4 regions of the Methylorubrum sp. B1-46 genome follow, and region 4 is predicted to be linked to each of the others. Evidence: riboswitches for the same ligand, from Rfam matches in the RefSeq annotation. Region 4 holds a riboswitch; each other region holds the start of a gene.

Region 1 (7,677 bases), 1.5 Mb from region 4:
CGAACCGGCTCGCCGGCATCGGCAGGGGCGCGGCCGAACACGTGCAGGCCGTCGCGGAACGGGGTCTCACCGAGATCGCACAGATGCGCGTCGAGCGCGGTCAGCGCGTCGGCCATCGGCGTGTCGCCATCGATACCCGCCCCTGCGAGCAGGCCGTTGGAAGCCGCTTCATCCAGGATCGCCTCGGCGATCAACCCGGCCCGGCGCGGATCGAGCACGCTCGCGGCGGAATATTCTTCCACCAGTTCACGGAGCGCCGCGGCCTCAGGCGTGAGCCCGGCAGCCTCGACCGTGGGGGTGAGATGGCCGAGCGCGATCCCGCCGAGGCGGCGCTTGGCTGGCGCGGCCTCGCCGGGATCGTCGACGATGAAAGGATAGACCACCGGCAGCGCCCCGACGGCGAGTGCCGGCCAGCAATCGGCCGCGAGCGCCACCGCCTTGCCCGGCAGCCACTCGGTGGTGCCGTGGGTGCCGAGATGGATCAGCGCGTCGAAGTCTGCGCGCAGACCCAGGTAGAAGGCGAGGTAGGCGTGGGTCGGCGGCTCGTCGGGATCGTGGTAGCCGGCCTTGCGGTCGGTGCTACGGCCGCGGTCGGGCTGGAGGAACAGGGTGAGGCTTCCGCCGCCGCCAGCCTCGCGCGGGGCGTCAAGCGCATCCCCTCTCCCCGCGTGCGGGGAGAGGGTCGCGACGACCTCGACGTCGTTGCGACAAGCGGCAGCGAGCGTGAGGGGGCGCTTCAAGTCGAGCTCCTCGCGGAGCGGCCCCCTCACCTTCGGCTGCCGCCTCGCACCGGCGACGCCCCAAGTCGGGCCTGCCCGACTTGGGCACCTTGGATCAGAACTCGGGAACACCCGAGGTCTGTGGTCGCCGAAGCCCTCTCCCCGCGTGCCGGGAGAGGGGATGTGCGCGGCAGCCGTGCGCACCATCCGGAACCGGAACGCGCCGTCGCGGCACACCGGATCGTCCTCCGGTGAGCCCCAACGCTCGGTGAGTTCCGCCCGCCGCGCCTCCGGCAGCCCCTCGAACCAAGCCACGTAATCGGCCAGCGAGACCGAAAAACCCGGCTCACCCTCCGTCAGTGCCTCCATCAGCGCGCCCGCCTCGGGCAGATCGCCCGCCGCAAAGCCCGCCGCGGCGAGGTCGGCAGCGATGGCGCGGGCGCTCTCCGGCGTGTCGAGGCCGACGGCGTATCCGGCCCGTCCGCCGCGGGCGGGGTAATCGGACAGCACCATAGCCAATCGGCGCTTTTCACGCGGCGTTCTACGCAGATGAACCCAGGCGGCGGCGCGCTCGGCCAAAGCGGCGATGCCGGCGGGATCGGGCACGGCGCGGCGTTCCGAAAAACCCTCGACGGCCTCCGCCTCCTCCTTGAACGAGATCGGAAATCCCGAGAGCCGCCCGTCGAATTCCGGCAGCGCGATCTGCATGGCGAGGTCGGACGCGTTCATGCCGCGCGCGGACGCGGACCATGCGGCGCGCGGGGCGCCGATCGTGTAGGCCTGAAGCACGGGGCAATCGGCGGCGTCGAGCACGAAGCCGGCATCGTCGCGGGCGGAGAAGGCGGTGGCGGCGAGCACGATGTCGGGGCGACGCCGCGAAAGCGTCGCGCGCAAGGTCGCGACGGCTGACGGGTCCTTCAGGCTCGACACCGCGAGCGTGATGCAAGCCATGCCACGTTCCTGCAAGGCGGCGGCAAGCTGCACGGCCGGCGCGGTCTCGCCGGAGAGCACCGCCGAGCGGTAGACCAGCAGCAGCGCCAGCGGCCCCGGCCCGGCGGCCTGCATCGCCGTCTCAAGGGAAAGCGGCCCGCAGCCGGGGCACCACGCGAAGCCGCGCGGCAGCGCCCGCGGCGGCTCCGGTTCGACGGCGGCGCCCGCCTCCCGCGCGAGGCTGCGCAGCAGGTTCGTCAGGTTCTCCGGTCCGCCCGCGCGAAAATAGGCGTCGAGGCGCGCGCAGGTCTCGGGCGGCAGGGTTGAGAAGGCGTCGAGGCGCGGGTCCGGCCGGTCGTCGCCGGGCAGCACCGCGAGCCGCACGCCGTTGGCGCGCGCGGCGGCGGCGACGCGCTCGATGCCGTAACGCCAGTAATCGAGCCCGCCGAGGCAGCGGATGACGCAGACCTTCGCCCGGGCGATCACCGCATCGACGTAGAGATCGACCGACATCGGGTGGCGCAGTTGCGCCAGCTTGGCGAGCCGGAGCGAGGGCAGGCCGGGCTCGGCCGTGTGCGCCCGGGCGACGGCTGCGAGGTCCGTGTCGGTGAACGACAGAAACACGATCTCGCCCGGGCTCTGGCCGAGATCGACCGCCGCCTCGCCCTCGTCGAGGGAGACCGTATCGAGGCGGATCAGGTGCATGGCGCAGGCGCCCTCACGACTCCAGGCGGTTGCGAGCCGGCTGCGCCCGCTTGCGCCGGATGCGCCAGACCAGCCGCAGGAGCAAGATGGCCAAGAGGACGATCGGCAGCCAGGGCAGACTCGCGACCGTAAACCGCAGGGCGGTCGCCGCGCTCTCGCCGAGGATTGGGCCGCTGCGGGCCCAGACCTCCTGCACCGGCGCGAAGGCCCCGGCCCGCGCCTGACTGGCGCGGAAGTTCACCGTGACGATCTCGGTGTCCACGCGCTCGTCGAGTCCGCGGCGCGTCCCCTCCGACTCCTCGATCTGGCTCTGGACCTGCGCCAGCTCGCCCGCGATCTTGATGAGATCCTCGGCCCGGTTGTCCGGCTTCTCGGCGAGCGCGGTCAGGCGGGTGCGGTAGTCGTTGAGCTGGGCGAGCCGCCGGCCGGTATCGGCAATCGAGGCGGTCAGATCCTCGGCGCGGGTCGCCTGCTCGATCAAGGCGACGTCGCCCGCCGCCTCGCCCGGCAGGGGCGCGGTGACGAAGGCGACGTAAGGCGCGACCGCTTCGTGCGGCAGCCGCACTTGAATCTGCGCCTGCGGCGGGCGGGTGCCGCTGCCATCCCGGATCGAGGAATTCAGCAGCGTGCAGGTCGCGGCCTCGGCGAGGCAGCGGTCGCGGGCGGCGGCGAAATGCGGCGCCACCCGGTCCGGCGCGAGGCCGACGGTGAGGTCGTGGCGGTAGGCGAGCTTGGCCGCACTGCCCTCGCGCGCGGCGGAGACGAACGGGGCCGGAGCCGCCGCATCGGCCCCCTCCCTGCCCTGGCGCACTTCGCGCCGGGCATCGGAACAGCCGGCGAGGAGGGTGAGCGCGGCAACGGCCGCGAACAGACACCCGCGCGGCAGCCGACCTGCAGCCACGCCCCGGCTCATCCGCGCAGGGCGGCGGCGACCGCGTCCTGATCGAACCCTTTGAGGCCGATGACGACGAGGCGCCCGTCGCGGGGCTCCGAGCCCTTCCAGGGGCGGTCGTAGTGGGAGGCGACGCGCCGGCCAACACCCTGCACCACGAGGCGCATCGGCTTGCCTTTCACCTCGACAAAGCCCTTGATCCGCAGCACACCCTCGGTCTCGGCCGCCTTTTCCACGCGGGCGGACAGGTCTTCCGGGCTGACGGCGACGCCGACCGGGATCGCGACGGATTCGAAGTCGTCGTGGTCGTGGTCCTCGCCTTCGCCGTGATGCGAGGGGCGGGCGTCGAGATCGTCCTCCGCCGCCGCCGCGATGCCGAGCAGCACCCGCGGATCGAGGCGGCCGTGCTCGGTCGCGACGATCTCGACGGCGCGCGGCAGGTGCGCCTCGATCTCGGTGCGGACCTTTTGGCGGCCCGCCTCGTCGAGCAGATCGGATTTGTTGAGCACCACGAGATCGGCGCAGAGGATCTGGTCCTCGAACACCTCCTCCAGCGGATTGTCGTGATCGACCGATTGGTCCGCCGCGCGCTGGTTGGCGAGCGCGTTCGGGTCTTCGGCGAACAGGCCCGAGGCGACCGCCGGGCCGTCCACCACCGCGATCACGCCGTCCACGGTCACCCGCGAGCGGATCGCCGGCCACTGGAAGGCCTGGACCAGGGGCTTGGGCAGCGCGAGGCCGGAGGTCTCGATCAGGATGTGCTCCGGCGGCTCGGGCCGGTCGAGAAGCTTTGTCAGCGCCGGCACGAAGTCGTCGGCGACCGTGCAGCAGATGCAGCCGTTGGGCAGCTCCACCACCGAATCCTCGTTGCAGCCCTCGATGCCGCAGGCGGCGAGAAACGAGCCGTCGAAGCCGAGATCGCCGAACTCGTTGACGATGATGGCGAGCCGGCGCCCGCCCGCATTCTCCACCGTGTGGCGCACGAGCGTCGTCTTGCCGGCGCCGAGGAAGCCGGTGACGATGGTGCAGGGGATCTTGTCGACGAGGCTCATGGGTCAGCGCGTCCGGTTCAGCGGCGGGATGCGGGCGACGACGCCCTTGCGGAACGCCTCCGGCCGCTCGCGCCAGGGCACGACGCCGTCGGGCGTCTCGAGGTAGCGGCGCAGGCCCGCGAGCAATGTGCGGGCCGAGGTCTCGGGATCTTCCAGGGCGTCGAAATCGCCGTAGACGTAGGTCCAGCGGTTCGGTGAGACGACGGCCACCGTGCAGGGCCGCTTGCAGACCGAGAGGCACTCGGCCCCCTCGATCGTCAGGCCCGGCACCGGTTCGCGTTCGGCCTCCGCCCGCAGCGCGGCCAGAAGCTTGGCCCCGGCGCGCGGCTCGGACGTGTCACCCGCCGCGCGGCAGGTGATGCAGACGGACAGGGTCGCGCTGTCGGGATCAGGCATGGGCGCGGGCGCCCGCCTCGCGGCCGAACAGCCTCCAGGCCCAGCCATAAGTGAGTCCGATCACCGCCCAGAACACGAAGCCGATGGCGAGCGAGCGCGCGGCGAACTGTGCGGCCGCGGCCGGCGGCACCTGCGAGGAGACGGTGTCGACCGATTGCGGCGCCCCGGCAAGGTGCGGCGCGACGATGAGGACGAGGCCGCCCAGGATCGTCAGCGGCACCCGCCGCACAGCGATCAGGTAGAGGCCGAGCCCTGTGGCGACCACCGTCATCAGCCACCACGACTGGCGCAGCACGAGCGGCGCCGCGCCCATGCCGGGCAGTTCCGGCGGCAAACCGATGGCGGGGGCGAGCGCCACCGCGAGGAAGCCCGCCACGCCGACGACGAGCCCGCTCTGCGGCGTCGGCTCACGGCGCAGAGCCAGCATCACCGCCGCCAGCAGCAGCGCGTAGCCGACACCGCCGACCAGCGTGGCCAGCCCGGTGAAAGCCATCCGCTGCAGGCCGGGCGCGGGCTGCCACTCGTCGGCCTTGTCATGGTCGTGACCGGCCCCGCCGTGGGCATGCTGCGAGGGTGCATGGGCCGGGACGATCAGGGACGCGAAGGGCGCGGAATCGCGGGAAGGCGCGAGGGCGGCATGCGCGCCCTCGCCCTCGTAGGTCTCCGCCTGAAGGATCAGCGGGGAGGTCAGCGCGAGCTGAAGGCCCGTCGCGACGACGGACGCGAGGAAGCCGGCGACGAGCGCCGCCGACAGCAATCGGGAAATCATGGAACCGCTTTGAGCCGCTGGAACGCGGATCAGTGGCAGGGGAAGTTCTGCGCGTGGCGGAAATCGTGCGCCGCGTTGTGCAGCACGGAGGCCGGGGCGAAGCCCGCCACGAAGACGAGACCGAGGCCGAGGAAGGCGGCAACGAGAAGCGCGCGGGCGCCCTCGGCGGAGCGGGCGGTGGCCTGGGTGTGAAGGGTCGCAGTCGTCATCGGGTCACGGGCTCCGGCCGCCCCACCGGCGGCGTTCGAGAACAAAAATCGTCGGACGGCAGGTCTCCTGGCTCGCGGCTGGTCTCGCGCCTGCCGCCTTCCCGGATCACCCGGTGGCTCGTGGCAGGAACTCGCCGCTTACAGTTGCGGGGGCAGCCGCGGAATCGAGGTTTCGGCAAAACCTCTCACCGCATTCCCTTTTCACCCCGTTGCCGGGGCACCGTCACCCGCCGCTTGTAACGCGGAGCGGCGGGCCTTGCAAAGCGCCATTGCGTGAACGGGCAGGCTCGGTGCAAACCGGCGGCCATGACGGATGCGGCGCCCGACCGGATGACGCTGGTGCTCGGCGGCGCGCGCTCGGGCAAGAGCGCCTATGCGGAGCGGCTGATCGAGGCTTGCCCCGCCCCCTGGCTCTACATCGCCACGGCGCAAGCCTGGGACGACGAGATGCGCGCCCGGATCGGCGAGCACCGGGCGCGGCGCTCGGATTCCTGGCACACCCTCGACGTGCCGACGGCCCTGCCGGAAGCGATTGCCGCCGCGACTGGACCGGTGCTGGTCGATTGCCTCACGCTCTGGCTCACCAACCTGCTCTTGGCCGAGGCCGATCTCGATGCGGCGACCGAGGCGCTGGCGCGGACCTGCGCCGCGGCACCGGGCCCGCTGGTGCTGGTGGCCAGCGAGGTCGGCCTCGGCATCGTGCCGGACAACGCGCTCGCCCGCCGTTTCCGCGATGCGGCCGGGCGGCTGCACCAGCGGCTGGCGCGCGAGGCCGACCGCGTCGTCCTCACGGTTGCCGGCCTGCCCCTGACGGTCAAACCCTCACGCGAGACTCCTTAGATGACCGAAGACGACGCGCGTCACCGCGAGAAGATGGCCAAGCGCAAGGCGGTGCAGGACGCCGAGGTTGCTTCCAAGAAGATCGAGAAGGGCCTGCTCATCGTCCATACCGGCCCCGGCAAGGGCAAGACGACGGCCGCGCTCGGCCTCGTGCTGCGGATGCTCGGGCGCGGGCACCGGGTCGGCGTGGTGCAGTTCATCAAGGGCGCCTGGGACACCGGCGAGGCCCGCGCGCTGAAGAACTTCGGTGACCAGATCGCATGGCACGCGCTCGGCGAGGGCTTCACCTGGGAGACGCAGGACAAGGCCCGCGACATCGCCGCCTGCCGCAACGCCTGGGAGACCGCCCGCGCGCTGATGGCGGACGAGACGATCCGTCTTCTCGTCCTCGACGAGTTGAACATCGCGCTACGCTACGATTACCTCGATCTCAACGCGGTGCTGGCCGACCTCGCCGCCCGACGCCCCGACCTCCACGTCGTCGTCACCGGCCGCAACGCCAAGCCGGCCCTGATCGAAGCCGCCGACCTCGTCACCGAGATGGGCAGCGTGAAGCACCATTTTTCCGCGGGGGTGAAAGCGCAGGAGGGGATCGAGTTCTAAGGTTGCGCGCGATTCCAGGCCAAAGCCAATCATACCGAATCCGGTTAATCCCTTCGGTAGGGCTGTCCCCCGTCATCCGGGGCCGCGCAGCGGAAGCCGGGATCCACCCGTGATGCGGGAGGCCCGGCGCCTGCGAGGCCAGTCGTGGATTCCGGGTTCGCCTGCGGCGCCCCGGAATGACGAAGGTCAACGCAAGGTCGAACTCTCCAAGCGGAAACAGTATCAGATCGACGTTGAAGGGCTGCTAAGTGGAAAGCAGCCCTTCCAGCTGGCCAGGACATTTTGGCGAAAAGCGCTTGCCTATTCTTCGCGCATTGATTCCCAAGTTTTTGGATAATATATTTGATCTGCAACCATGATGTGTCGTTGCAGATTTCTGTAGTGCGCCAAGCCTTTGCCTGAACTAGGCTGCGCGGACGTTCGCGAGAAACTGCTCCATTTCGACGCGTAGCGCATTGGATTGCCCTGCCAGGCCATTGGCGGCTGATGCAACGGCCTGAGCGGCGTGCCCGGCGCCCTCCGCCTCCTGCGCGACCTCGGCGATGTTCGTGGTCACCTCCGA
Region 2 (7,677 bases), 1.1 Mb from region 4:
GAACAGGTCCGGCGGTGTCGCTGCGAGGTTGACCGGGTCGCTCACCTGGGCGTGCAGGTAGAAGAACTCGCGCACATGATCGACGAGCATCAGGAGCATCACGAGCCCACGCAGGGCATCGATGGCGCCGATGCGAGTGCGCGGAACCGGAGTTGCGCCCGACGGAGAGACCATCAGAACCGCACGCTCAGCGTGCCGGTGAAGCGGCGCGGCGAGCCGGGATAGACCCGGAAGCGGTTGAGCGAACTCTCGTAATACTCGGTGTCGAACACGTTCTCGACGTTCAGCCCGAAGCGGAAGTTCTCGTAACGGTAATAGGCCAGGGCATCGACGGCGATGTAGGCCGGCAGCGCGAAGCTGTTGACCGCGTCCGCCGGCCGGTCGCCGACGCCGCGCACGCCGCCGCCGAGGCCGAGCCCCTTCCACGGACCGGTCTGCACTTCGTGGACCGCGAGCAGACTGCCCGAGTGCCGCGGCACGTTGATGAGCGGCGAGCCCACCGGCAGCACGTTGTCCTTGGTCACGACCGCGTCGGCATAGACGTAGCCCGCGAGAATCTTGATCTCCGGCGTGATCTGGCCGGCGGCCGTCAACTCGAAGCCCTCGCTGCGCACTCCGCCGGCAGCGAGCGAGAAGGCCGTGTTGTTGGGGTCGGGCGTCAGCACGTTCTCCCGGTCGACCCGGAAGGCGGTGGCGGTCAGCGCCAGGGCGCCGCCGTAGAGGTCGATCTTGCTCCCGACCTCGTAGCCGATGCCGGTCTCCGGCGCGAATGGCCCGGAAAGCGCCACGGCGGCGGCATCGGGCCCGATATTGGGCCGGAAGCTCGTGCCGACATTGGCGAAGAGCGCGAGTTCCGGGGTCGGCTGGTAGACGAGGCCCGCTCGCGGGGTCGCCGCGAAGTAGGTTTGATCGACCTGGGAGCGCTCAGTGCGCTCACGGAACGACTGCTCGAAGAAGTCGAAGCGCACCCCGACGAGCGCCTTCCATTCCGGGCTCAAGGCGATCTGGTCCTGCGCGTAGAGGGCGGTGTTGGTGATCCGCTCCAAGTTGTTGCGCGGGATGGTGAGCGGCGGCAGCGGCTGGCCGTAGCGCGGATCGTAGATGTCGATGGCGTAGGGGCTCGTGCGGAAGTTCGAGCGCAGGTAGAGCACGCGGCTGTCGGTGCTCTCGCGCTCGAAGCCGAGCAGCATCGTGTGGCCGATGCCGGCGGTGTCGAAGCGCCCGACCACCTCCGCTTGGCCGATCGCCGTGTCCCAGCGGTAGTCGCGGAAGTTGCGGTCCCGCGAGACGGTGCGGTTATCGGCGGCGATGGCGCGGATCTCGGCGGATTCGCCCTCCAGCGTACCGGTGTTGAAGTGGGTGGCGAGCCGCATCTGCCAGTCGGCGTTGAAGCGGTGATCGACCCGCACCTGCATGGTGTTGTTGGTCTGGTAGGTGCTTTGGCCCGGTTCGCCGAGGAAGCGCGAGATCGGCAGGATTCCGAGCCGCCCGTTGAGGGCGATGACGCCGCGATCGAACACGATGCGGTTGCGCAGGAACTCGGTCTCGACGGTGATCCGGGTGTCCGGCGTGATCTGCCAGCTCAGGACGGGCGCGACGAGCAATCGGTCGCTGTCCACGAAATCGCGAAAACTCCCCTGGGCACCGGCGGCGAGGTTGAAGCGGTAGAGGACCGTGCCCTCCTCGTTCAGCGCGCCGCCGGAATCGACCGTGCCGCGGAACTGCCCGAACGAGCCCCACAGCCCACCCATCTCGACGAAGCGCTCGACGGTGGGCTGCTTGGTGATGATGTTGACGAGCCCGCCCGGATCGCTGCGCCCGAACAAGCCGCCGCCGGGGCCCTTCAGAACCTCGATGCGCTCGACGTTCTGCGTATCCGGCGGGGGCGGCGTGCCGCGGTTCAGGGGAAAGCCGTTCTTGTAGATCTCGGAGGTGGTGACGCCGCGGATGGCGTAGCTGAACACCGAGAGGCCGCCGAAATTGTTCTGCTGCGCCACGCCCGGCGTGTAGTTGAAGACACGGTCGACGCGGGTGGCGGTCAGATCCGTGATGACCTCACGCGGCGCCACGGTGACGACCTGGGGCACGTCGCGCTGGGGCGTGTCGGTCTTCGTGCTGCTCACCGCGCGGTCGGCGCGGTAGCCCGGTGTCGGACCGATCAGGCCGACCGTGCCGGCCGCCGCCGTCCGGCCGTCGGGCGCGCCGTTCCCGACGCCCTGGCCACGCCCCTCCCCCTCGACCGCCAATTCCTCCAGGGTCACCGCTTCCTGCGCCCGCGCCTGCGGGCCGGGCAGGCCGGCGCAGAGCAGGGCGGCCAGCATCCAGTGCGGGCGCCGGACCGGCCTCGCAACATCGGTGGCATTCAGGCTCGTCCGAACTCTCACAGGGCGCGCTCTGGCTGTGCGGGCGCGAGCCGGAGCGGATGCCGAACTGCGAGCGCATGGATACGCGCTCGCCGCTCAGGCACGCCGCCGGAACACCCCGCCCGGGGGACATCGTCACGCCAAGGCAGGTCTCCTGGCTCACGGGTCCGCGCCTCCGTCCCAGCCTTCCCGGTGCGGTGCACCAATGACCATTCCTGACGGGGCTCACCGCTCACAGTTGCGGGGGCAGCTTCGGCTTCGCCCGGACGGGCTTACCGAATTCCCTCTTAGCCCCCGAACCTGCATCCGGGGGAACCTTGACCGCAGCAACTTCGCTGCGCCGCGATGCAGGGTCAACAGGCCGCCCGATGAGATGTAACAACATTACACAACTTGTGACCCATGAGGCACACTGCCCTGCGCGGCAAACCGGAACGCCGGTGCATCGATGCCCCGCGACACCACTCGACCCTAAAAATCGTGATCGAGCGTTTTTTAGCGGGCAGGGCTACGGTTTAGGCAAGATTAACCAAGATCCCGTTCAATACGGAAAGGCTTAAGGTTGATCATTCCCTAATCGGCAAAGCCATCTCGATCGTCATTCTGGCACAGTTAAGCCGGAAACGACGGCGGGAGGCCGTGTGGGATCCGCGTTGTCGAGTACCGCCCGCATGGACATCGCCGAGCTCGTCCAGAGTCGCTCCGCCCGGCCCGTCGTCCGCCGTCGACGCGGGCAGCCCCTTGCCGCCCTCGCGCTCACCGCCCTCGGCGGCCTGGCGCTGGCCGGCCTGCTGCAGCCGCAGAATGCCGAGGAGCCCTTGCCGACGGAGACCGTGCAGGTGTCCGATGACGCCGGACAGGCGGAGAAGGCGCCGGCCGCACCGAGCGCCCTGGCCTCGATGTTCGACCCCGCGCCGGTTCTCGACACCGCCACTCGGGGTTTCGTCCCACAGGCCCCGAAGGCAATCGCCGTCCGGACGCCGGCGGCGCCCGAGCCGGCCGTGACCCTGGCCGCCCTCCCCGCGGCTGCGATGGCCGAGGTGCCGCCCGCCGCCGCACCGCGCCCGGCCGCGCCGGTGGCCCGCGTCGCGCTCACCGTGCCCCTGCCGGTGCGGCGCCCTGAGGAGTTCCGCTACGAACCGCGGATGCAGACTGCCCGCGCCGCCTCGAACTGGATGGCCTCGACGGCGCGTGCCTCCACCGAGCCGACCCGCAGCGTGTTCAGCGCCGCGGTGACCGACGACCGCTCGTTCTTCGAGAAGATGTTCGACCTGCCCGGCTCCTCGTCGCCCGCACCGGCCTCGAACAAGGCGATGGCCTATGCCGGGCTCGACAGCGGCGCGGTCGATTCGGCCGCACGGCGGCGGGTCGTGCCGGGTCCGGTCTCCGAGCCGGGCGTGGCCGTCTACGACATCAGCGCCGCGACCGTGACCCTGCCGAACGGCGAGGTGCTGGAGGCCCATTCCGGCCTCGGCGTCGCTCAGGACAACCCGGACTACGTCCACGTCCGGATGCGCGGCGCCACCCCGCCCGGCGTCTACGACCTGCGGGAGCGCGAGGCCCTGTTCCACGGGGTGCGGGCGATCCGCCTCAACCCGGTCGGCGGTTCGGCCGCCATCCACGGCCGCGATGGCATCCTCGCTCACACCTACATGCTGGGCCCGAGCGGCGCCTCGAACGGCTGCGTCGTGTTCAAGAACTACACCCGCTTCCTCCAGGCCTACCTGCGCGGCGAGGTTCGGCGCATGGTCGTGGTGCCCGGCACCGCCCCCGGCGTCTTCGCCAACCGGCGCAGCACCACGCCGCGCCGTTCGGCCTCCGCGGATTGAAGGATCCCAAGGGGATCATTCCTTTGGCTGAGCGCCGGGGTGGAACCCCGGCCTCCCTTCAACCAGGGCTCTGGCCTGGAACTTATGAAAAGGAGCCGTCCTTTCGAAACCCCTGACGTCAGCCCTTCGTGACCGGCTTGATCTTGAGCTGGTCGATCGCCCAGCGCCACGTGCCGTCCGGCTGCCGGCGGGCCGACTCGACCGAGAGCGCACCGTTCGGCAGCCGCGCGAAGGTGAGCGCGAGGTCGCCGTTGCGGATCGCCGGCAGCGTCTCGGGCTCGGGAAAGTCCGACTTGCGGGCCAGCAGATCCGTGTAGAAGCGGCGGATCTCGTCGTGCCCACTCGCCACGATGTCGCCCGCGGCGACCACAGCCTGCGGCTCGTACAGGGCGACCAGCCCCTCGGCATCGCCGGCATTGGCCCGCTCGTGGAAGAGCCGGGCCAGATCCTCGGGCTCGCGCGCCACGTCCCTCTCGTTCTCGCTCATCGTTGCTCCTCCCTATTCGTGAGACGTGTCTATTTCAGGCGGTTACCCTGCCCGTCCCGCACCGCGACCGCCACCGGAACCCCGGCCTTGACGCTCTCGGATACGGTGCAGAACTGCTCGAACTGAGCGAGAACCCGGTCGAGCCGGTCCATCGACTCGGCCGATGCGCCAAGGGCGATGTCGACCTCGATCCCGACGAGGCGCAGGCGACCTTCCGCGTTGCGGGCCACCCGCCCGATCGCCTCGGCGCTCACGCCGCCGCCCTCCTGCCGGTACTTGCCGAGCGCGAAGGCGAGGCTCGCGCACAGGCAATTGCTGACGGCAGCGATCAGCACCTGCTCCGGCGAGGGACCGGTGCCGCCGCCGATCGGCTCCGGCTCGTCGGTCATGAGCGGCACGAAGGCTTCGCCGAACTCGATCCGGAACGCGTAGGCCTCGATCTGCCGGATCTTGATGCTGTGCTTGCCCGACATTCCGGCCTCCTTGCCTCCCTATCAACCGCCCCGCCGCGATCTCGTTCGAGCCGCGCGGTGCGCCTTGACCTGCTATTCGTATCTGGTATACCAGATGCCAATCGATGAGCCACCGCAAAGAGCGGCCTCGATCTGGGACACCCGGAATTCGGGAGACCTGGGAAGCCAAGGAGGCAACGCCTGCCATGACCGAACGCGGCATCCTCGACAGCCATTGTTCCTCTCCGCTCGCCGTGCGGCCTCTGGGCTAGCGGCGGCACAAAGGAGGCGACGGATGGCTCCATCGCAGACCTTCGACACATCCGGGCTGGTCGCGGCGATCGGCGATGCGGTGGTGATCTCGGACGCAGACGGACGGATCGTCACCTGGAATCCGGCTGCCGAGCGGATCTTCGGCTTCTCGGAGGCCGAGGCGCTGGGCGAGACGCTCGATCTCATCACCCCAGAGCGCCACCGCAAGCGCCACTGGGACGGCTACGCCAAGACGATGCGCACAGGCGAGACCCGCTACGGCACATCGCTGCTCAAGGTTCCGGCCCTGCATAAGGACGGACGGGCGCTCTCCATCGCCTTCACCGTCGCGCTGCTGCACGGCGCGGAGGGCGAGGTGACCGGCATCGCCGCGATCATCCGCGACGAGACCGAGCGCTTCCAGGAGGAGCGCGCCTTACGCCGCCGCGTCGCGGAATTGGAGGACGCTCTGGGCACACTGGTCTGCGCCTGAAGCGGACACAGCACACAGCAGACCTAAGTCATTCAGAGATATTGCCTAAAGCATTGTTTTCCAACTTTTCAACAACGCCAACTCACAACGAAGTCGAAAGAGGGAGAAAACCAAGATGACCCAGCCGCTCGACGGGATCAGAATCATCGATTTCACGCACGTCCAGGCCGGCCCCGCCTGCACCCAGCTCCTTGCGTGGTTCGGAGCCGACGTGATCAAGGTCGAGCGTCCGGGCTCCGGCGACGTGACGCGCACCCAGCTCCGCCACGTCGAGGACGCGGACGCGCTCTACTTCACGATGCTGAACTCCAACAAGCGCTCGCTGACGCTGGACACCAAGACCCAGCAGGGCAAGGAAGTCCTCGAGAAGCTGATCCAAGAGTCCGACGTGATGGTCGAGAATTTCGGCCCCGGCGCGCTCGATCGCATGGGCTTCACCTGGGCCCGCATCCAGGAGCTCAACCCGGGCATGATCCTCGCCTCGGTGAAGGGCTTCTCGGACGGCCACCACTACGAGGATCTGAAGGTCTACGAGAACGTGGCGCAGTGCGCGGGCGGTGCCGCCTCGACCACCGGCTTCTGGGATGGCCCGCCCACCGTGTCGGCCGCCGCGCTCGGCGACTCGAACACCGGCATGCACCTGGCCATCGGCATCCTCACGGCGCTGCACGCCAAGAACAAGACCGGCAAGGGCCAGAAGGTCGCCGTGTCGATGCAGGACTCGGTGATCAACCTCTGCCGCGTGAAGCTGCGCGACCAGCAGCGCCTCGACGCCATCGGCTACCTCGAAGAGTACCCGCAATACCCGCACGGCGAGTTCTCGGACGTGGTGCCGCGCGGCGGCAACGCGGGCGGCGGCGGCCAGCCGGGCTGGGTGCTCAAGTGCAAGGGCTGGCAGACCGATCCGAACGCCTACATCTACTTCACCATCCAGGGTCACGCCTGGGCGCCGATCTGCAAGGCGCTCGGCCGTGAGGAGTGGATCGACGATCCGGCCTACAACACGCCCCGCGCCCGCCAGGACAAGATCTTCGAGATCTTCGCGATCATCGAGGATTGGCTGGCCGACAAGACCAAGTTCGAGGCCGTCGACATCCTGCGCAAGTTCGACATCCCGTGCTCGCCGGTGCTGTCGATGAAGGAGATCGCCGCCGATCCGTCGCTGCGCGCCAGCGGCACCATCGTCGAGGTCCCGCATCCGAAGCTCGGCTCGTACCTGACCGTCGGAAGCCCGATCAAGTTCTCGGACCTGAAGGTCGACATCAAGGCTTCGCCCCTGCTCGGCGAGCACACCGACGAGGTCCTCGCCGGCCTCGGCTACTCGCCTGAGCAGATCGCCGCGATGCACGAGGCTCGCGCGGTCTGACGGGTAACGGCGGGCAGTCCCCCCGGACTGCCCGTACGGAGAGTGCCTCACAAGACTCCCGGTCGCGAACAGCTCTCGCTCTGGCGATGGCGGCGCAGCGGGAGTTTCGTGAGAGACACTGGATGGCCGGCCCCCTTCGGCCATGAATCTCCCGGGACGGGGCATCGCCCCGGGAGCGCTTGACCGGGCACGGTGCCCGGGTTTTTTCCTCCTCCGATGACTTTCCCGGGCCGACCCTGTCGGTCCGGTTTTTCCGTCTCGCGGCCCCGGCTGCCGCGACGCGCCTTCCCCTCGCCATGCGGCCGTGCCGCACTTGAGACCAGAACCGGGCTGCCGTCGCCGATCGCACCGAAGGGCGCCTCCGCCGACCTGCTCTTCGCGGCTCCCGCATGCCCACAGGCCTCGCCCGGCGCTGACAAGTGAGGTTGGGCGAGG
Region 3 (7,677 bases), 180 kb from region 4:
GCGGACGCGACCCGAATCTGGGTCGCGCCCGGCGCCCACGTCATCGGACGGGTACGGATCGGTCTCGACGTCGGCATCTGGTTCGGAGCGGTGATCCGCGGCGACAACGATCCGATCGAGATCGGTGACCGCACCAACATCCAGGACGGAGCGGTGCTGCACGCCGATCCCGGCTTTCCGCTCACGATCGGGGAGGGGGTGACCGTCGGGCACGGCGCCATTGTCCACGGCTGCACCATCGGCGCCGACACCCTGATCGGCATGGGCGCCACGGTGCTCAACGGCGCCCGCATCGGCCGAGGCTGCATCGTCGGCGCGAACGCCCTGGTCCGCGAGGGCGCCGAATTCCCGGACGGCAGCCTCATCGTCGGGGTGCCCGCCAAGGCCGTGCCGACCCGCGATATGGACATCACCGCGATGACGCGCATGGCGGCCGAGCAGTATGTCCGCAACGGCCAGCGCTTCCTGAAGGATTTGGAGCCCGTCGATCCGGGCCGTCTATGAGGCGCCTCATACCGATGTCCCGACCGGTCGAGGTGAACTGCGGCACCGTCTTGTCCCGGCCCCGAACGGATCACGTCGAGGCGAGCGCCTGCTGCGCGAGGCGACAGGCGCTCCGGGGCCGGCGGTGGCGGCCGCTGGCCCGTCAGCTCGCCTGCAGGGCCGCCTTCACCTTGGCCGGCGTGAACGGCACCGAGCGCAGGCGGACGCCCGACGCATCGAAGATCGCGTTCGACACCGCCGACGGAACGATGGCCGCCGAGGGCTCCCCCGCACCCCACGGCTTTTCGGTCGGTCGATCGATCAGGTCGATTACCACGTTGGGCACGTCGGGGAAGGTCAGGATCGGGTAGCTCGCCCAGTCGAGGCTGGTCACCGCGCCGCGGTCGAAGGTGACCTCCTCCAGCAGGACGCGGCTCACCGTCTGGATGACGTTGCCGTCGAGCTGGTTGCGCACGCCGTCCGGGTTGATGATCTGTCCGCAATCCTGAACCACGAAGAAGCGCGGCACGCGTACGCGCCCGGTGCGGCGATCGACTTCAACCTCGGCCACGCCGGCCACGTAGGTCCGGTTCAACTCGTACTTCACGTAGGAGATGCCACGGCCCCGCAGCACGTCGCCGGAGACGTCCCTGACCGGCGAGGGGCGAGCCTCCCATTGCGCGATCTCGGCGGCTCGCTTCAGCACCTCGATGCCGCGCGGATCCTTGAGCGCGCGCAGGCGATAGTCCAGCGGATCGATCCCCGCGGCCGCCGCGCACTCATCGAGGAAGGCCTCGTTGGCATAGGTATTCTGCATCCGCCCCGGCGTCCGGATCCACGATGGCCGGAACGGCGTCGTGGCCAGCCGGTGGCAGACGGTGCGCACATTCGGGAAGGCATAGGGCAGGGCCGAGTTCTGGATGATGTTGCCCGGCGACATCGCGGTCTCGTGCGGCAGGCCGGCGAGGTCGGCCGCCACCAGCGGCACGTTGCCGGCCGCGCCCTCCGGCACATGGAACTGCGAGGACCACGCGGCGACGTTGCCCTCGCCGTCGAGCCCCGCCTTCAGGTCGATCAGCGTCGGCGGTCCCTTCGGGTCCCAGCCGTGCTCGTCGGCGCGCGACCATTGCACCCGCACCGGCCGGCCGACCGCGCGGGCGAGCAGCGCCGCGTCGCCCGCCGCGTCCTCGTGGCCGTTGCGGCCATAGCAGCCCGACCCCTCGATGTAGATGCAGCGCACCGCCTCCGGCGCGAGACCGGTCATCGCCGCAAGCTGCTTGCGCAGCGCGTGCGTCATTTGCGAGGCGGTCCAGCAGGTGAGCAGCCCGTCCTTGAACTCGGCGATGGCGCAGGAGGGCCCGATCGAGCCATGGGTGTGGATGGCGAAGTCGTAGCTCGCTTCCAGAACGCGGGCGGCCCGCCCCAGAGCCGCCTCGGCATCGCCGGTGCTGCTGGTGACGTCGTCCTTCGTCACCTTCGTGGCGCGCACGTGCTGCCAGAGCTTGTCCTGTTCGGGCAGGCCCTCCCATCGCGACCATGTCGCCTTGAGCTGTCCGGCCGCCTTCACCGCCGCCCATTCCCGCTCGGCGACGACCGCGAGGAAGTTGCCCTGCCGGACGACGCGGATCAGGCCGGGAATTCCCGCGACCGAAGCCTCGTCCACGCCCTGCAGTTCCGCGCCGATGGCGGGCGGGCGGACCACGCGGGCATGCACCATGCCGGGCACGCGATAATCCTGCATGTAGGTGAAGCGGCCGGTGATCTTGTCGGGGATGTCGATCCGCGCCACCGAGGTGCCCACGAGGGCGAAGGCCGACGGGTCCTTGGTTTTGATAGCGGGATCGACCTTGAGGTCGAGGCGTCCGTCCTTGACGAGTTCGCCGTAGGTGACGCCCGCTCCGCCCGCCTTCGGCCGCACGGTGCCGTTCTCGCTCACCAGCGCGTCGGCGGATAGGCCGAGCCGTTCGCCGGCAAGCTGAAGGAGCCGGGCGCGGGCGGTCGCGGCCGCTTGTCGGATCTCGACGCCGCCCTTCTGGATCGAGAGGCTGCCGTAGGTCGGGCCCTGGTCGGGGGTGAGCGCGGTGTCGCCCTGCACGACCGTCACGCGGTCGAGGAGCAGGTCGAGCTCCTCCGCGGCGATCTGGGCCATCGCGGTCCTGATGCCGGTGCCGAGATCGACCTTGCCGGAGAAGATCGTGGCGCGGCCGTCGGCGCCGAGCGCCAGGAAGCTGTCGACTTGGTCCGGCGCGACCGGCTTCGAGAAGCCGTTGGTGGTCACCGGCGCGAAGACCGTCTGCGCGACGGCTCTGCCTCCGGAGAGCGAGAAGCCGACGACCAGGGCGCCGCCCTGGAGAAGCAGATTGCGGCGGGAGAGGGTGGGCGCGTTCATGGCGTCAGCCTCCCTCACAGCGTGCCGGCGGCGCGCTGAACAGCGCGCACGATCCGCAGATGAGTGCCGCATCGGCAGAGGTTCTGCGCCAGCGCCTGCCGGATCGCCGCCTCGTCGGGCTTCGGTGTCTTGTTAAGAAGGGCGGCCGACTGCATGATCATGCCGTTGATGCAGTAGCCACACTGCGCCGCCTGCTCCTCAATGAAGGCGGCCTGCACCGGGTGGAGCTTGTCGGGCCCGCCGAGGCCTTCGAGCGTCACGATCTTCGCCCCCGGCTTCAGGCCGGAGACCGGCGTGACGCAGGAGCGCACGGCCTGCCCGTCGATATGCACCGTGCAGGAACCGCACTGGCCCAGCCCGCAGCCGAAGCGCGGGCCGTGCAAGCCGAGATCGTCGCGCAGCACGTAGAGCAGCGGCGTTTCGGGGTCGTCCACGGTCACGGACGTCGCGCGCCCGTTCACGTCCAGCGACATCGGCTGCGCCATGGGGCGTCTCCCTGGAACCATTCTTATAGAGAGGGCCTATACCCAGCGCAGGGCCGGGGCAACGCGACTCCTTTGCGGCAACCCTCTCATCGCCGCGTGCGATCCCGATCCGGCCCGGCGTCATCAGGGAGGTTCCATGTCCCCGTCCGGCTCCTGCCGCTTCGCCCTCGCCGTCGCGCTCGTCCTCACAGCCGGCGGCGCCGGCGCCGCCGAACCGATCGCGGCGGACTGGCCGGAGCCCGCTCGCAAGGCCGCGGCAGCGATTGCGGAGAAGTACGGCCCGCCGCAGGAGCAGACGGCGACCCTGCTGATCTGGCACCGAAACGGGCCGTGGATCCGAACCGTGGTGCACAAGGTCGGGGCCGAGCACGACTTCCCGGCCAAGCACAGCGACGTTGTGGAACAAAGCCTGCCCTACAAGGTGCCGCTCAACCTCTTCAGCGCAGTGGCGACCTTCAACGGCAGCGTGATTCCGGATCGGACGCGGGGCACGCTTACGGCCTACGGCGCGGACGAGGCCGAGAACGTGCTGAGCCTGAATCTCGCCCGTGCTGTGGTGCGCGGCGAGCTGACGCCGGAACAGGCCCGCGAACAGCAGGTTGCGGCGACCCAGGAGCGGGCGGGAGGCAAGACGCCCGAACTCGCTGCGAAGCTGACGGTCGAGCCGCAGCAGCAGGGTGACGTCACGGACCCGGACACGGCGATGATCCTGCCGCCCGGCCGCAGTCGGTGACCGACGTCACCGATCCGCAGCCTCCCGCTGTCGAGGCGTTGCGGGCGAAGCCCGACCCAGCGACGGCTGCACCGTTAGCCACATCGATCGAACACCGAGTTCCATGATCGGAATTGACACTCCCTGCCGGCGCCGAATAGCTAGGCTTCGACGGTTCCCCTCGGGGATCAAAAGGGAACGCGGTGAGGACGTCAGTCCGATGCCGCGGCTGCCCCCGCAACTGTAAGCGGCGAGCCTTCCGCCACCATGTCACTGGGCAGCCTCGCCCGGGAAGACGGTGAGAGGGCAGCGACCCGCGAGCCAGGAGACCTGCCGTCAGTCGTGGTCACACGCGAAACGCGTCGGGCGGGGTGTCCTGACGGGTGTCGAAGGCGCGCCACTCCCGTGGGGAGATGCGGCCCGAGGCCTCGTTCGCGGTGACGTGCCACTGCCGTTGCCCGAGGCCGCTCGTCCCATGTCGTCCGTTGATCGCCCCCACTCGCCTGCCGAGTACCTGCCGGCCGCCCTGCTGCTCTCGGCCGGCGCCCTCATTCTGCATGCGACCTCCCTGGCGGCTCAGGACCGCACGGATGTTGCCAGCGAATCGCACGCCGTCGCTCTGGAGGAGCTTGCCGTGCAGGGAGCCGGATCCGGCACGCGGCTGCTGGCGCGGACGCCCTACACGGCGGCGCCGACCGGGCTCAATCTCACCGCGCCGAACCGCAGCGGCAGCCGTCTCGATCTCTCGCCGCTGCAGACGCCGGCCAGCATCGAGGTGATACCGGGCCAGAAGATCCGCGAGCGCGGTCAGGAAACCGTGCAGGAGGCGATCACCCAGAACGCGGCCGGCATCACGACGATCGGCGCGCCCGGCAACGGTCTGGGCGCCTACACCTCCCGCGGCTTTGCCGGTGTCAACTCGGTGATGCAGCTCTACGACGGCACCCGGCTCTATGTCGGCGCCGGAACGATCACCTATCCCTTCGACACATGGAACGTCGATCGGATCGAGGTGCTGCGCGGACCGGCCTCGGTCTTGTACGGGGACGGTGCCATCGGCGGCGTCATCAACGTCGTGCCCAAGAAGCCGACGGCCGTCCCGATCAACGCGGCTCGCGCCGCTCTCGGATCGGATGGCGTGAAGCGCCTCGCCTTCGACAGCGGCGGTCCAGTCGGCGAGAGCGTATTCTACCGCCTCAACGTCAGCGCCAATCAGGCCGATGGCTGGCTGCGCCAGAACGGCGATTTCGCCAATCTTGCGGTCTCGGGGGCCGTGCTCTTCCAGGCGACGCCCGACCTCGCCTTCACCCTGTCGCACGATTACGGCTACCAGGAGCCCCTGCGCTACTTCGGGACGCCGCTGATCGGTGGCCGGATCGATCCGCGAACTCGATTCAACAACTACAACGTCAACGACAGCCGCATCGTCTTCAAGGACAACTGGACACAGTTCAAGACCGAGTGGACGCCGACTGCCGACATCACGATCCGCAACACGGCCTACCGTCTCGTGTCGGATCGGCACTGGCGCAACGTCGAGACCTATGGCTTCGTGCCGAATACCGGCCTGATCCGCCGAACCAGCCCGATCGAGATCTTCCACGATCAGGAGCAGATCGGCAATCGCTTCGACGCCGCCTTCAAGGGCGAGCTGTTCGGCTTACGCAACGAATTTGTCGCCGGCTTCGACATCAACCACATCCGGTTCAAGCACACCAACAACGCGCCCTACCGCGGCGAGAGCAGCGTCGATCCGTTCGTCTTCAGCCCGGGCGTCTTCACCAGCCTTGATCCGACCACGCTCGGCTATCTCACGAGTTCCAATCAGTACTCGCTGTTTGCTGAGAATCGCCTCGTCCTATCCGATCAGCTCTCGCTGATCGCCGGCGCGCGCTACGATGCGCCCACCGTCCGCCGGGAGGATCCGCGCAATCCTTCGGCCGGCTTCACCAAGGATTTCAGCGCGGTGAGCTATCGCTTCGGTGCGGTCTACAACCCGACGCCCGACAGCGCGCTCTACGCAAGCTACGCCACCGCCGTCGATCCGGTGAACTCTCTCATCACGCTGACGCTGGCGCAGAAGGATTTCCAACTCTCGACCGGCGAGCAGATCGAGATCGGCTACAAGCAGTCGTTCTGGGAAGGCCGCGGCGAGTTCACCTTGGCCGGCTACCGGATCAAGAAGGACAACCTGCTGACGGTGGATCCGCTGCGCCCGTCCGTGTCGGTCCAGGTCGGCAGCCAATCCTCGCACGGCGTCGAGGCGTTCGCCTCGCTCGGCCTATGGGAGAATTGGCGGGTGGAGGGCAACATCGCCCTGCTGCATGCCCAGTACGACGATTTCCAGCAGGCCGTCGCCGGCGTCGCCGTCAACTTCGCCGGCAACCAGCCGGTCAACGTGCCCGAGCGCGTCGCCAATCTCTGGCTGAGCTGGGCGTTCGCGCCGCGATGGGAGGCGCGCGCCGGCGTGCAGTTCGTCGGCGAGACCTTCAGCGACTTCGCCAACACGGCCCGCCGGCCAGCCTATGAGGTCGTCAATGCGAGCGTGGATTACCGTGTGAGCGAGACCTCGCATTTCAGCCTGCGCGCCTACAACCTGCTCGACAAGGTCTACCCCGTGACGGGGAGTTCGGCGGCGTGGCTGCTGGGTCGGCCTCGCTCGGTCGAGGTCGCCTATAACATCGCCTTCTGAGGGCGCGTGTCGATGTGTTTCGCAAAAGGGGAGCGGCCCCGGCTCGGCAGTCGCAACGACCGGCGGCCGGTGGATCGATCATGAGGCGTGCGCTCCTCAAGCGCGGCAAGCGCTGGCTCTATCTCGCCCATCGCTGGCTCGGCATCCTCACCTGCCTCCTGTTCGTGACGTGGTTCGTGTCCGGCCTCGTCATGATGTATGTCGGCTTTCCCAGCTTGACCGAGGCGGAGCGACGTGGCGGCCTGCCGCGCCTCGCCTGGGACCGGGTGGTGGTGACGCCGAGCGAGGCACTCGAAGCCGCCGGCCAGACCCGCTTTCCGCGGGACCTGCGCCTTGCCATGCTCGATGGGGATCCGGTCTACCGCATCGTCGGTTGGGATGGCGGGCATGCGACGGTCTTGGCAAGCGGACGGCGCCTGATCACCGGCATCGATCCTGGGCAGGCGCTCGCCATCGCCCGCCACGACCGGCGCGCGACGCGGCCCCGGCTCCTCGGCGAGATCGACCGCGATCAGTGGTCCGTGACGGCGCGCTACGACCCGTTGCGGCCGTTCCATCTCATCGCCCTCGGCGATCCTGAGGATACCCGCCTCTACGTCTCCGCCCGCACGGGCGAGGTGGCTCTCGACACCACGAGGCGGGAGCGGTTCTGGAACTGGTTCGGCGCCATCCCGCACTGGATCTACCTGACACCCCTGCGGGCGCAGGCCGCTCTGTGGCGGGATGTCGTTCTCTGGGTTTCCGGCGTCGCCGTTGCCGGTGCGGTGACCGGTTTATGGGTCGGGCTGCTGCGTGTCCGGCTGCGGCAGCGCTACGCATCAGGCTCGGTTTCGCCCTATCGCGGCTGGGCGGCGTGGCACCATGTCGGCGGTCTTGTCGGCGGCCTGACCCTACTGACCTTCGTCGCCAGCGGCTG
Region 4 (7,677 bases):
GATCCTCAGGCGCCGCACATGGTACGAGCGCGCCAAGCCATCCTCGGCCACGGCGGCGCGGAACGCGCCAACGTCTTCACCCGCATCCAGCTCGCCCTGTTCGGCGCCATCCCCTGGCGCGGCGTTCCGGTGATGCCGGTCGAGATCATGCACTTGCCCAGGTGGTTCTTCTTCAACGTCTGGGCAATGTCCTACTGGGCTCGCGTCTGCGTGGTGCCGCTCCTTGTGCTACAGGCACTCCAGCCTCGTGCCCGCAACCCGCGCGCGGTGAGCTTCGAAGAGATCTTCCAGACTCCGCCGGATCAGGTTCGAGACTGGATCCGCGGCCCCTACCGCTCGCGTTGGGGCATGGTGTTCAAGCACATCGACACCGTGCTGCGATGGACTGAGCCCCTGTTCTCGAAGCTTGCGCGCGGGAGTGCCATCGCCAAGGCCATCGCCTTCGTGGAGGAGCGCCTGAACGGCGAGGACGGGCTCGGCGCGATCTACCCGGCCATGGCCTACGCGCTGATGATGTACGACGTGCTCGGCTATCCCGAGGACGATCCACGCTGCGTCACGATCTGGAGAGCCATAGAGAAGCTTCTCGTCGAAAAGGACGACGAGGTCTTCTGCCAGCCTTGCGTCTCGCCTGTCTGGGACACCAGCCTCTCCGGACATGCCATGATCGAGGCCCTGCGCACTGGCGGCGTTGAGGCGCAGAGAGACCTGAATGCGGCCTGCGACTGGCTGGCGGCGCGGCAGATCACGAAGGTTCGCGGTGACTGGACCGCGATGCGACCCGAGGCCGAGCCCGGCGGCTGGGCCTTCCAGTATGGCAATGACCACTACCCCGACGTGGACGACACGGCAGTCGTCGGCATGCTGCTCCACCGCAACGGCCGACCCGAGCACACGGAGGCAGTCGAGAGGGCACGGCGCTGGATCGTCGGCATGCAGAGCCGGAGTGGCGGCTGGGGCGCCTTCGACGCTGAGAACGACCGCGAGTTCCTCAACCACATCCCGTTCGCCGACCATGGCGCGCTGCTCGACCCGCCGACCGCCGACGTCACCGGCCGCTGCATCTCCTTCCTGTCCCAGCTCGGACACGAGGGGGACCGTCCGGTCATCGAGCGCGCGCTGGCTTATCTGCGCGCCGAGCAGGAGGCGAACGGCAGCTGGTACGGCCGTTGGGGTACCAACTATATCTATGGCACTTGGTCGGTGTTATGCGCCCTCAACGCCGCGGGCGTGCCACACGGTGATCCGATGGTGAGCCGCGCGGTGGACTGGCTCGTCTCGATCCAGCGCAAGGACGGTGGCTGGGGCGAGGACCAGCGGAGCTATGACCTCGGCCGTTACGTCGAGAACGCCGAGAGCCTGCCCTCGCAGACGGCTTGGGCGATGCTCGGACTGATGGCAGTTGGGCAAGCCGACCACCCGGCGGTGCTGCGCGGGGCGGCTTACCTTCAGCATACGCAAGGAGCGGATGGCGAGTGGCAGGAGCAGGCCTACAACGCGGTTGGCTTTCCGCGGGTGTTCTACCTCAGGTATCACGGCTACCGGTTGTTCTTCCCCCTCCTTGCCCTGTCCCGCTTGCAGAATTTGCAACGTGGCAACAGCCGCGAGGTCAGCTTCGGCTTCTGAGTTCCGCGGACTGTATAATGTAAACCGAGAAGTTGCTGTTGGGTGCCTATGACCCTGCGTATCAAGAAATTATCAAGAGAGTTTCCACCAAATGGCTGACAACTTCGAGATGGAGTTTGTTTGCAGGCACGCGGCGACCAAGCAGGCAGTTGAAGCATTCTTGGCTAAGCATCTCTGCGATGAGGCTGATCCCGGCGAGATGGCTAGGGCGCCACGTCTAATGGAAGCGATGCGCTATGCCGTATTTGGCCGAGGCAAGCGTCTCCGGTCATTCCTCACCATCGAAACCGCACGAATGCTCGGCGGCTCTGAAGTACTGGCGCTCGCGACGGGAGCGGGGGTCGAACTTGCACACTGTTACAGCCTCGTCCACGATGACCTTCCGGCGCTGGACGACGATGACATGCACCGCGGCAAACCCGCCGTTCATAGGGCGTTCGACGAAGCAACGGCAATCCTCGCTGGTAACGCACTTCAAGCCCTTGCGTTCGAGGTGATTGCCGACCCACGCTGGCAACCCAACCCGGCGATCCGGGCAGAGCTCGTGCTGGGACTTGCCCGGGCGTCCGGACCCGGTGGCATGATCGGCGGTCAACTGCTCGATCTCTCAGCAGAGGGGCGCTTTGGTGCAGCCGACATGGATATAGACGGGACCCTACGGATGCAGACCATGAAGACTGGTATGCTCCTGGCCTTCTCGGTCGAGGCCGGTGCGCTGATTGGGGGAGCCGACTTTCACGAGCGCGACGCCCTTCAGCGCTATGGCAGGGCACTCGGACAAGCCGTCCAGATTGCCGATGATATCCTGGATCGGGTGGCCACTCCGGAGGTAGTCGGCAAAGCTACGAGCAAGGACAGGGGCCTAAAGAGGGCCTCGCTGGCCGACTGCCTCGATTTCGATAGAGCCCAGGCCGAGTGTTACCGTCTCGTTGCCATCTGTGATGAGGCCGTTTCGCAGTGGAACGAGGCCGCCGCAGTACTGCGCCAAGCAGCCCGCTTCGCAGTTGCGCGCAAGGCGTAGCTGTGGAAGCTCGACACTCTTTCGCAGTTGAATTGCCGCGGGCGCCTATGATTCAGTACACTGGTATTGAACCTTGGCTTCTGAAGTGCAAGGCGATGGAAGCCCTAGCATTACAGTTGCATTTTCTTTTTGAGATGCGCCTGTCGAGCGGCAGCTACGTGGGCACGCCGCAAAGCTGTGCGCCGGTGCGGTCGAGCGAGTAGAAATAGGCTGTAGAACTCGACCTGGGGGCTCGGTACATGGCATGAGGTCCGTGGCCTGAAGGATCAGGGAACGGTGATCGATCCGGCGGCGGGAGGCGCGCGTGCGCCGGCTCCAGTTACTGGAGGGCCGCGGGGACAGGCGAAGACCTCAGGGCGCCAGGTCACTGCAATGGCCTTACGAGCAGGCCAGATGAACGGCACCGACGACACGGGCGGGACCGAGGCGAAGCTCAGGGCGTGGGTGACGAGGCAGCAATCCGGGTGCCCATACGAGGGGGCGCCTTAAACGGCCCCTCGCTGCTGCCCGCATCCTGCTGGCAGAGGACGTGCGCGGGGTCGCGGGAGGCCACGAGGCTCGCGCGACCGAGCACCGCCTGCCGCGTAAGCGCGAACCGGGCAGCCACCGCGATGGCCGCACGCCAGGCACGCATCAAGAGACCCTGCCACGCCACCGGCGCTGCGCTGCTTGAGGGCATCAGAAGGACAGCCGTATGCCGCCGACGAAGTTGCGCGGAGCACCCGCGAACACCGGACCGGTGGTGTTGGCCAGGACGCCCGCTCCGTTCTGTAGGCCGGAAACGGCGCTGATCGAGTTGGCGAGGTTCTGGGCCGAGGCGATGTAGCTCCTGTCGAAGACGTTCTGCGCCTCGACGAACAGGTTCAGCCGCTTGGCGTAGCCGACGAGCTCCTTCGTGTAGTGAACGTTCAGGTTCACGATGGCGTAGCCGGGCGCCTTCAGCAGGTTGGCGTTGTCGATGAAGAGGTCGTCCTGGAACACCGTTTCCACGTAGCCGCCCAGGCCCGCCAGGGGGCCAGTGGCCTCCTCGTAGCCCACGCGCGCCAGGAGCTGGTGAGCGGGCACGCCGGGGATGTGATTGCCCGCCCGGTCGAAGCGTCGGGTCAGGCTGCCGGCGCTGAGCTGCTCGACGTACCTCGTGTAGATCTGGTCGTCGAAGGTATAAGCGGCGGTCGCCCGCCAGCCAGGCGCGAAGGCCCAGTCCGCCCCAACCTCGACACCGCGATGCTCGGAGGCCGGCGCCGGGCGACTGCGTGACGAGCTCGTTGTGGAAGAACTCGTAGAAGCCGGTCACGCTGAAGCGGACGCCGGGTAGCGGCGTCCTGTCGACGCCGACATCGAAACCGAGGTTTTCCTGAGTCTGAAGCTGTCCGTTGTTGCCTGGCACACCGGCGGAGGTGACGGTGAGGTTCGAGGCCGAGGGTGTGGCGTAGCCGGTGGCGACCCGCCCCCGGAACTGCCACTCGGTGTCGGGCCGGTAGAAGGGAAAGCTCGGGCGCGACGTTCAGGAAGCTGCGGTCGATGTTGGCCAGCGTGGTGGTGACGCCGCCTGCAGCCGGGAAGCCGTAGGTGATGTTCCGGCCGTTGATCGTCGTGTTCTCGGCGCTGATGCCGGCTACCGCAATCCACCGCTGAGTTCGTGCTCCCGATTCATACATTCCACAGCAACGGCGCTGTCCATATGCGAGCGACCGCTGAGCATCGGATTCGGCGCTTGACAAGAACGCAATGTTATAACATTACATAAATCTGAACTGGGCCCGAACGCGCTACCCGCTCTGTCGATCGAGAGACACGTGCCGCGGCGATGTGCAAACCGGCTCGACACCTGTGTGCGAGGTATCCAGGGGTGCGATTGCCCTCTTCAAGAGTGCCGATGCTGCCCCGTCCGCCTGAAGCTCCTCCATGCACAAAGACTGCCAGCCTGGCGCTGAGAAGGTGAGCTTCGCTTTTTCTGTGTTGCTGGCCACATCTGCTCGTGAGTGGAGCTGCCGCATACGATATCAAGTAAATTGGCTCGGCGAATTAGATCAACATGAGATAGTTTTCTGGCGGTTGACAACCTTCACGCCGCTTGGTCTATGAGCTGCGATCAAGGTTCTCGCCATCCGATATGGCGAGCTAAGAGGGAATCCGGTGCGGCGCTTGCGCCCAAACCGGAGCTGCCCCCGCAACTGTAAGCGGCGAGTCATCCGTCGATCTGCGTCACTGGTGAGAGATCACCGGGAAGGCCAGACGGGTGGCGGCGACCTGTGAGCCAGGAGACCTGCCTTGACCGTGAAATGTCTCGTGGGCGGGGTGTCCCAACGGGCCGCATGAACGCACGTTGCGGCAGCCGCGACGTCGGCTTGCGCCCACGGTCCCCCGTCAAGGTTCGGGGAAGGACCGATGGAACTGAGTTGCACAATCATACGACCCTTCAGCGTTGCGCCGCCTGAAGCGAGCGAGGTCGGCGTCGATCCTCTCGAACTCTACGCGGTCGGCATCGACACATCCGACTACGTCGCGCATGTCGCACCGCTTGTTCGAGCGGCAGTGCCGCGCATTGGTGACCTGCTTGATGTCGGAGCCGGGGGTGGGCAGCTCGGCCAAGCCGTGCGCGATCCGCTTGCCGCCTGGATCGCCGTCGAGCCGAACATAGGGATGCAGCAGCGCCTGCGGGCGCTCGTGCCGCCGCCGCACCTTCTGCCAGTGGGGTGGCAACAAGCCGATCTGCCCAAAGGATCCGCAGACACCGTGCTGGCCGCCAATATCGCTGCCCCGCTCACGGATGCGGGCGTGTTCTTGCGTCAGTGCCGCGCTTGGGCCCGCAGCAATGTCATCTGGCTGGTTCCGGCACAGCGTGGCCCACGAGGGCTTTGCCTTGCCGGCTGTCTGCCGTCTGCCTGGCACGGTGAAGACGAGACGCCGGGCATCGACGTCGTTCTACGCAACCTGCCGCCATGTGATCAGCCATCCATCGCGGCGCGAGCAGAGTGGACCTTCAGCGCCGTCGTTCGAGACTTGGAGCGGACTTCCGGGCACCTTGCCGACCGCCTCGGTTGGGCCCTCGATGACGGCCGCCGACGCGAGCTTTACGAACATCTTTCAGCCCAAGCCGTGCCCGTGCCTGGCGGACACCGCCTCTCCGTTCCCCGAGCTTCCGCCCTCCTCGTGTGGAGGACCGCCTCGTGATGCCTCGCGCCATTTTCCCTCTCGTGCTCCTCCTTGCCGGCAGCACGCACTCAGTCTCCGCGATGGCACAGGAAGGCACCCCCGTCGTCGGCAGCGCCGCGGTGAGCCTCGATGAGCTCGTGGTGACCGCTACCGGCCGGCCCGAGCCGCGCTCCGAGATCGCCGGCACCGTCCAAGTCATCGACCGTACGACGATCGAGAACACCACCGCCAAATCGGTGACCGATCTGCTGGCCGAGAACGCCGTCGGCTTCTTCTCGGAATGGACGCCGGGCCAGACCTCGATCAACATCCGCGGCGGTGCCACCGACGGCCAAGGCAAGGACTTCCGCAGTCAGGTCCTCGTCCTCATGAACGGCCGCCGGGCTGGTACGGCGAACCTCTCCAAGCTTTCCATCGCCGATGTCGAGCGGATCGAGATCGTGCGCGGGCCCTCCTCGGTGATCTACGGCAGCCAGAACATCGGCGGCGTCATCAACATCATCCTGAAGACCGGCCGCACGGCGCCCGGCCCCCTTGTCGAGGGCATCGGCGGCGTCTGGGGGCTGGCGCAGGGACGTGCGCAGACCGGTGGGGTCGTCGGTCCGTTCGACTACTATCTCGGCCTCTCGGGGGCCAAGCGCGACGACTACTATGCCGGTTCGGGCGACCGGATGGCCAATACTCAGTGGAACCGGATGGGCATCACCGGCGCGCTCGGCTTCCAGATCGACCCGAACCAGCGACTCGATTCCACGCTTCGCACGGACGGCATTTACGGGGTCGGCTTCCGCGGTTCCGGTGGCAACCTCTACAGCCGAGACAACCGGATCAACGGTTCGTTCGATGCGAGCTATACCGGCCGCACCGATGACGGGCGCGCGAGCCTGTTCGCGCAGTTCTACAGCGTCACCGACGAGGACCGTTTCAAATGGGCCTCGCCGGTCCAGCGCGGCGGAACCGGGCTCCCTGTGCCGGGGACGCAGGCGGATTTCAACTCGCGCTACCTCGACATCCTCGGCACCCGCTTCCAGCCACGCGTGAGCCTGTTTGCAGGCAACGATCTGCTTCTCGGCTGGGATTGGGAGACGAGCCGGCTGCGCTCCGATCGCTTCCGCGTGGGCGTGCCCGGCAACCCGTTGGCCCAGGTCTCGCCGCAGGACAACAACCAGACCGACCAGTTCCACGCCCTCTACGTCGAGGACACCCAGCGCCTGTTCGACGACCGGGTGACGCTGCGGGCCGGCATCCGCCAGACCTACGGCACCACGAGCTTCGATCCGACGCCGTTCCTCGCCGGACAGATCACCGGATCGCGCCCCTACGAGGCCACGACCTACTCCGTCGGCGCGACCTACCGAGCAACCGACTGGGCCGCCTTCCGCGTCGGCGCCTCGTCGGGCTTCCGGGCGCCGACCGCCACTGAGATCGCCGCCGACTTCAACACGCTGGGCGGCGGGCGCGTCTTCGGCAATGCGAACATCCGGCCCGAGACGAGCGAGCAGATCGAGATCGGCACCACCCTGACGAACGGGGTCTCGCGCCTCGATGTGGCTTTGTTCCAGAACATCATCTCGGACCGCATCATCACCCGCTCGCGCGGGCCCAACAGCAACACCTCGGACTACGTGAACAACGCGGGCGACGTGGTTATCCGCGGCATCGAGGTTCAGTACGAGACGGACATGATACGCACCCTCGGCTGGGAGCCGGGCATCTGGCGCTGGCGGGCTTACGCCAACGGCAACTACAACTTCGACATGAAGGACGAGGGCGCCGTCAGCGTCGCCACCGCCAACACGCGCCGGGTCGAGCGCGTCTACGAGTACCAGCTCGCCCTCGGCACTCGCTTCGGTCAGACCGACATCCCCTATCCC

The links. A riboswitch is a leader RNA that binds a small molecule or an ion and turns the genes downstream of it on or off. The one in region 4 is predicted to bind cobalamin.
Region 1: it holds a riboswitch for cobalamin, as region 4 does, so the genes downstream of both, LPC10_RS07705 (CbtB-domain containing protein) here and LPC10_RS00640 (hypothetical protein) in region 4, are expected to answer to the same signal.
Region 2: it holds a riboswitch for cobalamin, as region 4 does, so the genes downstream of both, LPC10_RS05695 (TonB-dependent siderophore receptor) here and LPC10_RS00640 (hypothetical protein) in region 4, are expected to answer to the same signal.
Region 3: it holds a riboswitch for cobalamin, as region 4 does, so the genes downstream of both, LPC10_RS01470 (TonB-dependent siderophore receptor) here and LPC10_RS00640 (hypothetical protein) in region 4, are expected to answer to the same signal.

The regions. Positions count from the first base shown of each region.
Region 1 covers NZ_CP088247.1:1,635,824-1,643,500, forward strand. Annotated here, with positions in the region: gene cobN (cobaltochelatase subunit CobN) at 1-2,354, opposite strand, end outside; gene LPC10_RS07685 (DUF4349 domain-containing protein) at 2,368-3,267, opposite strand; gene cobW (cobalamin biosynthesis protein CobW) at 3,264-4,298, opposite strand; gene LPC10_RS07695 (DUF1636 domain-containing protein) at 4,302-4,694, opposite strand; gene LPC10_RS07700 (CbtA family protein) at 4,687-5,463, opposite strand; gene LPC10_RS07705 (CbtB-domain containing protein) at 5,493-5,672, opposite strand; cobalamin riboswitch at 5,712-5,912, opposite strand; gene cobU (bifunctional adenosylcobinamide kinase/adenosylcobinamide-phosphate guanylyltransferase) at 5,979-6,512, shown strand; gene cobO (cob(I)yrinic acid a,c-diamide adenosyltransferase) at 6,513-7,115, shown strand; gene LPC10_RS07720 (methyl-accepting chemotaxis protein) at 7,519-7,677, opposite strand, start outside.
Region 2 covers NZ_CP088247.1:1,176,609-1,184,285, forward strand. Annotated here, with positions in the region: gene LPC10_RS05690 (DUF1624 domain-containing protein) at 1-174, opposite strand, end outside; gene LPC10_RS05695 (TonB-dependent siderophore receptor) at 174-2,384, opposite strand; cobalamin riboswitch at 2,490-2,698, opposite strand; gene LPC10_RS05700 (DUF2778 domain-containing protein) at 3,035-4,192, shown strand; gene LPC10_RS05705 (nuclear transport factor 2 family protein) at 4,311-4,679, opposite strand; gene LPC10_RS05710 (OsmC family protein) at 4,709-5,152, opposite strand; gene LPC10_RS05715 (PAS domain S-box protein) at 5,427-5,876, shown strand; gene frc (formyl-CoA transferase) at 5,992-7,242, shown strand.
Region 3 covers NZ_CP088247.1:296,774-304,450, reverse strand. Annotated here, with positions in the region: gene LPC10_RS01490 (gamma carbonic anhydrase family protein) at 1-504, shown strand, start outside; gene LPC10_RS01485 (molybdopterin cofactor-binding domain-containing protein) at 647-2,872, opposite strand; gene LPC10_RS01480 ((2Fe-2S)-binding protein) at 2,887-3,357, opposite strand; gene LPC10_RS01475 (hypothetical protein) at 3,494-4,090, shown strand; cobalamin riboswitch at 4,225-4,422, shown strand; gene LPC10_RS01470 (TonB-dependent siderophore receptor) at 4,545-6,761, shown strand; gene LPC10_RS01465 (PepSY domain-containing protein) at 6,842-7,677, shown strand, end outside.
Region 4 covers NZ_CP088247.1:117,991-125,667, reverse strand. Annotated here, with positions in the region: gene shc (squalene--hopene cyclase) at 1-1,626, shown strand, start outside; gene LPC10_RS00655 (polyprenyl synthetase family protein) at 1,718-2,647, shown strand; gene LPC10_RS00650 (hypothetical protein) at 3,081-3,281, opposite strand; partial or broken gene LPC10_RS00645 (TonB-dependent receptor domain-containing protein) at 3,326-4,067, opposite strand; cobalamin riboswitch at 4,726-4,936, shown strand; gene LPC10_RS00640 (hypothetical protein) at 5,036-5,821, shown strand; gene LPC10_RS00635 (TonB-dependent receptor) at 5,821-7,677, shown strand, end outside.